Regions from separate parts of the Pseudoalteromonas sp. AWM4_233 genome, predicted to be linked through region 1. Evidence: predicted binding sites of a transcription regulator. Region 1 holds the regulator's gene; the other holds the start of a gene.
What was found. Region 1 encodes FliA, which starts transcription of late flagellar genes. Its sites were predicted from a motif close to CTAAAGNTNNNNNNNNNNNNGCCGATA; they were not measured.

Region 1 (3,996 bases):
CATTTGTCATATGCCCTTGAAGTTCATCCGTAGTTGCTTGTGAGCCTTGCATAAACTTATCTAAATCATGACAAAGAGATTTGAATTCACCAAGCTGGATATCACGTCTCATGAGTCTATCCCAAGTTGGCTTTATATCAGATAAATCGTCTGCAAGCTGTTGCGCGAGAGGCAGACTTGCTTCAACTGCATCCATCGTTTTATTGGCTGCATTTTCTGTCATTTCCATGACATAATTCAAACGTTCTTTAGCATCCGGTAAGGCTTCTGTCGTCAAATCAGAAATACGAGTATCAAGCTCAAAGTTTTTCAATGACTCGTGTAGTTGACGGGTCAATTTGCCCACTTCAGCAAAAAGCTCAGATTGCTCCTTACTTGCAGCCTCCATGATTAACTTATCTGCTTTATCTTGCTCGCCTTGCTCAAGATAAGTCACAAGTTGCTTAGCTTGCTCAAGTGTTATTTGAGGCACAGAAGGTGCTGACATCCGCCTCTCCTTCTTAATTATCTAGCCTAAACGTTCAAACACTTTTTCTAGTTTTGTTTTAAGTGTTCCAGCAGTGAAAGGTTTTACAATATAACCATTTACACCAGCTTGCGCCGCAGCAACAATTTGCTCTTTTTTCGCTTCAGCCGTCACCATAAGTACTGGAATATGCTTAAGACTGTCATCTGCACGTATAGCACGAAGAAGATCGATACCTTGCATACCTGGCATATTCCAGTCCGTGACTACGAAGTCAAATTCTTGATTTTGAAGCATAGGCAAAGCTGTGCTGCCATCGTCTGCTTCTTGTACATTTGTAAAACCTAAGTCTCTAAGCAGGTTTTTGATTATTCTTCTCATCGTAGAAAAATCATCAACCACAAGAATTTTCATGTTTTTATCCAAAACATCCTCCAGTGAGGTTTGAACCTATTATTATTACTCTAATTGACCCAGTCATTGATTTTAGCCCTAAGCCTGATCATTGCCTGCCCATGAATTTGGCTTACTCGAGATTCACTTACATCGAGTATTTGCCCTATTTCTTTTAAATTCATTTCATCGTTATAGTAAAGAGATAAGACTAGCGCATCTCTTTCGGGTAACGATTGAATCGCCGTTAGCAACGATTCGTTAAAGCGTTCATTTTTAACGTTATTGAACGGTTTGTCTAGCGCTAAATCATTGTTAACAGGAGTGATTACGTCTTCATCAACCCCCAAATCTTCAATTCCAATGATTTTACTTGCATTCACATCATGTAGAATATGATGGTACTCATCCAGAGTAATATCAAGTTTTTCAGCAATTTCAGTGTCTTTTGGCTCTCGACCTAGGACGCTTTCTAGATTAGCAATTGCTTCAGCAACCATACGACTATTCTTATGTACACTTCTTGGTGCCCAGTCTCCACGGCGAATTTCATCTAACATCGCGCCTCGGATCCTGATCCCCGCAAAAGTTTCAAAACTTGCACCCTTACTTGCGTCAAAGTTTTTACTGGCTTCAATCAAACCTATCATGCCTGATTGTACAAGATCGTCTAACTGAATATTTGCTGGTAAACGTGCCAACAAATGGCACGCCACTTTTTTGACAAGACCGGTATGACGCTCTATCACTCTATTAAGGTTGTCTGTAGTTTGATAGCCCATCGCTTTACCCATCGATGACGACATAGTTATCCGTTGACTAGCTGTTCAATAAAAAACTCTAAATGACCAGAAGGTTGATGTGGTATTGGCCATTTAACTGCTTTACTCGCTAACCCTCTAAATGCAACCGCTGCCGGAGAGTTTGGAAATAACTCAACAATGGTTTTTTGACGGCGAGAAGATTTACGCATGTTTTCATCAAACGGAATGGTTGCAACTAATTCTAGTGCAACATCTAAGAATCTGTCAGTAACTTTCGAAAGTTTAGCAAAAAGCTCCTGCCCTTCGCGTAAGCTTCTAACCATGTTAGCAACAATTTTAAAACGGTAAACACCGTGTTCACGACTAAGCACCTTGATAAGTGCGTAAGCATCTGTAATTGAGGTCGGTTCATCACACACAACGACCATCACATCTTGTGCTGCGCGAGAAAAACTAAGAACCATGTCTGAAATACCCGCTGCGGTATCGACAATTAAAATATCAAATTCTGTATTTAGCTCGCTAAATGCGCGGATGAGACCTGCATGCTCTGCAGGTGTCAATTCAACCATATTTTGCGATCCTGAGGTAGCCGGTACAATTTTAATACCAGCAGGACCTTCAACTAAGATCTCATCTAACTCACACTCACCCGAAAGGACATGAGACAGGTTTTTTTCTACTCTTAAACCAAGCATCACGTCACAGTTTGCCAAACCTAAGTCAGCATCTAAGACGAGCACTCTGTTTCCTTGCTGACCAAGTGCAATAGCCGTATTTAATGAGACATTGGTTTTACCAACCCCTCCTTTACCACCCGTTACTGCAATTACTTTTACGCCATGGTTGCCATTTTGATTCATTCTACGCAGGCCACTTGCTTGATCTAATACTGTGTTAATCATACATTCCTACTGTCTGAGACGCTACAGGTACACGTCGCGAATGTTGTGCTTTTATTCTCTTTAAATACAATTGCTCAGCCTTTTTGACCATTTTATGAGCATTTGCTACACGAATGTCTTCTGGCACTCGTTGACCGTTAGTAAGATACCCTATTGGCAAGCGATTTTGAATCGCAATACTAATAATCTCGCCTAAACTTAGACATTCATCAAGTTTTGTAAAAATACAACCACTTAAATTCACTTTTTGGAAGTGACGAACCGCTTCTTGCAGTACATGCATTTGCGATGTTGCACTTAAAACCAAATAACTTCTAATATCGACTCTAGAGCTTCTCATTAACGTATTAAGTTGTTCTGTTAAACGGATATCTCTTTGACTCATACCCGCAGTATCTATTAATACTAGACGCTTATTGCGTAAATGATATAAAACTTCTGCTAATTCATTGGCATCTTTTACTTGTTTGACTGGACAACCAATAATTCTGCCGTAAGTTGCCAGTTGCTCATAAGCACCAATTCTATAAGTATCAGTTGTGATTAACGCAACTTTGTCTGCACCGTATTTCTGCGCGCCTAATGCAGCAAGTTTAGCGACTGTCGTTGTTTTACCTACACCAGTTGGACCTACTAATGCATATACACCACCTTGACGAAGAATATCGTTGTTGGTTGTATGCATTTGATTAGCTACCATTTCAAGCAATGAATTCCAAGCTTCTTTACGAGAAACGTCATCAGGGATGAAGCAAGCCATTTGTTCAGCAACTTCTTTATCAACGCCCATACCTTGTAAACGGTCAACTAAACACGCTCTCGTTGGGTCTCTTCTTTCCATTTCTTGCTTCATTAAGCCTGAAACTTGATGTTCAAGTAATTGACGAATGGCATTCATTTCTTCTCTCATGGTTGCCATTTCATCGACTTTTTTAGGCGCAGGCTCAAAATCATCAGCAAAGCCTGTATCGAGGTCATCATCAAAATTCCATGATTGCGCTTGCTGTTGAGTTTTAACATTTGACTCAGCCCTGAAATTTTGCGTTGAGGTTGGACGCTCATATCGCTCTTCAGTCGCTTGACGAGGCTTAAATACTTCTTCGGTATTAATGCCAGATTGAGAGAACATAGAAGCAAGCTCAGGTGAACGGGGCTTCGGCGCTTGCCTGTCTAATAGTGCCTGTAAACTATCAGCAACTTGAGCCTGAGGCTCTGGTTTTGCACGCTGCGGTTCAGGGCGAACAAAGCGCGGTTGTGTAGCTTGGAGCTGCGCAGGCGCTGTATTTACTTGTGGCGCCTCAACGGGTGCTTCTGGCGCTCTATCATTATCTACGGCTGCAACAATTTCTACACCATCTGCCAGTTTCTTGTTCGACATAATCACAGCATCAGCGCCAAGCTCTTCTTTTACTTCTTTCAGTGCTGTGCGCATATCTTTGGCAAAAAAACGTTTAATTTTCATGTTACA
Region 2 (3,996 bases), 360 kb from region 1:
ATAAACAACCAGTGAGATGATTATGTTACAGACAACCGCAGTTTTACCAAGCTCAGTAAAAAAAGTAGATGCCCCAAAAGTCGTTAACTTTGTTGAAACCCCTGACGAAATTTGTGCCAGTCTTGAACTACTTAAGATCATTCACCAATGTAATCACAAACAAGGCTGGACACTACTAATTGCACCTGACCATATCCCAAATAAAGATATGCTTGAGGCCAGTTCAATAGACTCAAGTAAATTGTTAGTGATCAGAAAAAAACACATCGTTGATTTAGAGTATGTTCTAAATTCAGCTTTAAATAATGGCAACTTTGCAGCGGTTATTACATGGACTGGCATTACGAATTCAGAGCAGCTTTCGCAAATGCACTTAAGCCAAACAGATATCTCGCTATACTGTTTTACTGAAAACAGCAGCAAAGCGTGTACAATAGAGCGCATAGCAAGTTAATAAAAGATTTTCTTATGTGTTACTGTTCTAACACTCAACCTTATGAGTCATGCTGCAATGTATTCATTACTAAGCAAAAGTTGCCTGACACAGCAGAGCAGCTTATGCGCTCCCGTTACAGTGCTTATGCGACTAATAATGCACAGTATATACTCGAGACTTATGCCAAATCTGAGCAAAGTAATCATAGCCTTGAAGATATCGCTGCATTCGCGTCATTTGCCAACTTTATTAAACTTGAGATCGTCGCAACAAAAACTGAACCTGATTTTGATTATGTGGAGTTTAGAGCACATTATTTGGCAGACGGAAAACATTGCCAAATACATGAGGTTTCAAGATTTATTAAAGAAGAAGAGGCATGGCGTTACTTAGATGGCCAATTATATGACGTGCCTGAGTTAAAAGTGTCTAGAAATGATCCCTGCCCCTGTGACAGTGGCAAAAAATTTAAAAAGTGTCACGCTAGCTGATTTAAACCGTACCTAAGCTAATTCACTATCATCTCACATTAGGCGGACAACTGAACCGCCTGCTGCATTTCTCCACTAGCTAATTGATCATAAAAACCCGCTGCATCTATTTTGGGTTTATCCATCTCTAATACGCCAGCTCTTTGAGCGAAAATTTTAGCCTGCACAGTAGGTTCACAATTATCAATAATGGCCAACTCAATGTGCTTCTTATCGTCTCTGATATTTAAAGGTTCTGGTGAAAGACAATTTCTTAGCCTTAGTTCTGTAAGTCCCTGCTCATGAAGTAAACGGCTATTGTTTTCACCTATGGTCATATCGTAGGTGTTGGGAGCCGTTTGTTGCTGCGGACCGATTTGAAGTTCTTTTTTTAACGCATCTTCGCTCTTGTCTGGCTCAATTAATTCTGATTCAGGTAAATGAAATTCACTGAAGTCGAGTGCGTTTGGTGAAAGCATAGCCAAACAAAGCGCAAAGTCGGCACGACGATCTTGTGCCACGCTTTTTGCTAGCGTGTCACCAAGCTGATGCTCCTTGTTTAAAATGCGCTCTAATTGCATAGAGTTTCACCGATTATTTAAAAAGTTATATTTTTATCGGCATTTTTTTAATTTTCTTTAGTTGTTTTCTTTACTTAATAAAAAACTTTGTTATTATCAGCGCCGTTGTTTAGGAGGGGTTCCCGAGCGGCCAAAGGGATCAGACTGTAAATCTGACGGCTCTGCCTTCGCTGGTTCGAATCCAGCCCCCTCCACCACAACAACACATTACAACTTGGAGGGGTTCCCGAGCGGCCAAAGGGATCAGACTGTAAATCTGACGGCTCTGCCTTCGCTGGTTCGAATCCAGCCCCCTCCACCAAGTTGTACAAAATTAGATATCCCCTGTGGAGGGGTTCCCGAGCGGCCAAAGGGATCAGACTGTAAATCTGACGGCTCTGCCTTCGCTGGTTCGAATCCAGCCCCCTCCACCATCTTTTTCTTATAAAACCATCTTATTTCACTCTATCATTAGCGCTTTACCATTCTTGTTAAACCATAATCTTGCAGACTTATAATCTTCATAGTGCTTTTCAACAAGTTGCCAAAATAATGTGTTATGTGCCAGTACATGACAATGTGCTAGCTCATGAACAATGACATAATCAATTATATGCTTTGGCGCCCCAGCAAGAAGGCTGTTAAAAGTAAGCGCTTGTTTACTGCTACAACTCCCCCAGCGGCTTTTATACTCCCTGATTTTCACCGCTGAAACATGACAATTCATTTGCTTAGACAATTGCTCTAAGCACAACTCTAAATAACTAGAGAGCAAATCTGTCAGTAATTCAATGATCGCTCGCCTAAACTCAAGCTTCTCTTGGCGCAGCACTTTAGGTAAATATATAAAGCGGCTCTCATGATCTAATATAGGCTTGTTTATATCTGAAAATTCAACCTTGTAAACTGAACCAAAAACCAAAAGTGACCTTGTTTGCAAAGGCTTTTGTTTATTAGGCGCAAGCTCTAGTTTCTGTCTTTGTGCATGTACCCAGTCTTTTTTGCTCTTGAGCCAATTTTCTAAAGCGACTTCACACACGTTTTCGGGGGCTGTCACGACCACTTGTTCTGGTGTGACTTTAATTGCAACCGTCTTTCTTCGTTTACTAAGCTTTAATTGATAATCAAACATTTTTAAGAATTTTTTTTACTTCACATTCAAAGCCATAAATTTACTGCTACCTTTAGTGTAATAAGACTATAAAGGGGTTAATTTATGAAAGATAAACCTACTTGCCAATATCAATCTCCTGATGGTCATCGCTGCCAAGAAATCGATATGGGCTCTGGTCTTTGCTTTTGGCATGACGCAAAGTTCGATAAAAGTGGGCTTGAATTATCGCAAAAACTAGAACGTTATGCCAAGCGTGGTGGGCTTCTGCAAGGTTTGGAGTTGAAAAGAGCGAATCTAGAAGGACTAAACCTTGTCAAACATAATGACCATACTGGTTACGACTTATCATATAGCAATTTTTATCGTGCAAATTTAAGAGGCGCGCACCTATTTAACAACAAAATTGAAAATGCCTCTTTAATGAAAGCAGATCTGCATGATGCCAATTTACATTGCTGTAAGCTTTCAAATTCCAACTTATTGGGTATAAAGCTAAACAATACTCGGATCGATAATATAGATTTAAGTGGTAAGTTACAGCAAGAAAATGAGGCAAGCTTAGCGGCCAAAGAGAAACGAACAGAAGATGCCGCTGATTTCTTCTTACAATCTGAAGAGACATACCGCACACTTAGAAAAGGCGCTGAGCAACAAGGTCTTTTTGAAATGGCTGGTAATTATACCTACAAAGAGCTGCGTATGCGTCATTATCAATACCCGACCCATTCAAAAAAGCGCTTTATGAGTGCGGCTGTTGATCTTCTCTGTGGTTATGGTGAAAAACCCGCAAATGTGATCCGTTTCAGCCTTTCAATGATTGTATTTTGCGCACTGATGTACTTCCTGTTTGGCATCAGCTATCAGGATGAAGTGCTTTCTATTAACTTTTCACAAAGCTTTTCTGACAATATAAGTGCACTGCTTAACAGTTTTTATTTTAGTGTAGTGACATTTACAACTCTGGGGTATGGCGACATAACCCCCATCGGATTTTCACGCTTTATTGCCACGGTTGAAGCATTTACAGGCAGTTTCTCCTTGGCATTATTCGTCGTGGTTTTCGTAAAGAGAATGACGCGTTAATCGTGTCATTCTCTTATACAATATGCATCACTCATCCTTTGGCCAGTTAAATGGAATACTGGGAACAGTAAGCCCTCTCGCGGCCAACGCTTCTGGTACTGTCAGGCTAGTGTCTGAAGCGCTCCACAGATCGTTCGTAAATACTGAACTGCTATCTTCGTCAGTGATATCACCTAAAACACCACTTAAATCTATATCAAATATGAAACTACCTGAGCCATCATAGTCACAACTTGTTGTCGGTGCATATTCAATATTAGCTCTATGATCAGTGCCTAAATACACACTTAAACTGGCATCGTACTCGAAGAATTGTCTTTGTGTTTTAGCAAC

Region 2: a site for FliA is predicted at 1,522-1,548, ahead of ACXAC4_RS06000 (VC2046/SO_2500 family protein). Genes of this name have one in related genera too.

What each region holds. Positions count from the first base shown of each region.
Region 1 covers NZ_JBSWSZ010000001.1:1,000,007-1,004,002, reverse strand. Annotated here, with positions in the region: gene ACXAC4_RS04455 (protein phosphatase CheZ) at 1-487, opposite strand, end outside; gene cheY (chemotaxis response regulator CheY) at 509-892, opposite strand; gene ACXAC4_RS04445 (RNA polymerase sigma factor FliA) at 931-1,641, opposite strand; gene ACXAC4_RS04440 (MinD/ParA family ATP-binding protein) at 1,668-2,528, opposite strand; gene flhF (flagellar biosynthesis protein FlhF) at 2,521-3,990, opposite strand.
Region 2 covers NZ_JBSWSZ010000001.1:1,358,554-1,362,549, reverse strand. Annotated here, with positions in the region: gene ACXAC4_RS06010 (SulA-like leucine-rich domain-containing protein) at 23-454, shown strand; gene ACXAC4_RS06005 (YchJ family protein) at 469-927, shown strand; gene ACXAC4_RS06000 (VC2046/SO_2500 family protein) at 966-1,487, opposite strand; tRNA gene ACXAC4_RS05995 (tRNA-Tyr) at 1,600-1,684, shown strand; tRNA gene ACXAC4_RS05990 (tRNA-Tyr) at 1,704-1,788, shown strand; tRNA gene ACXAC4_RS05985 (tRNA-Tyr) at 1,816-1,900, shown strand; gene ACXAC4_RS05980 (M48 family metallopeptidase) at 1,927-2,598, opposite strand; gene ACXAC4_RS05975 (ion channel) at 2,683-3,663, shown strand; gene ACXAC4_RS05970 (hypothetical protein) at 3,691-3,996, opposite strand, start outside.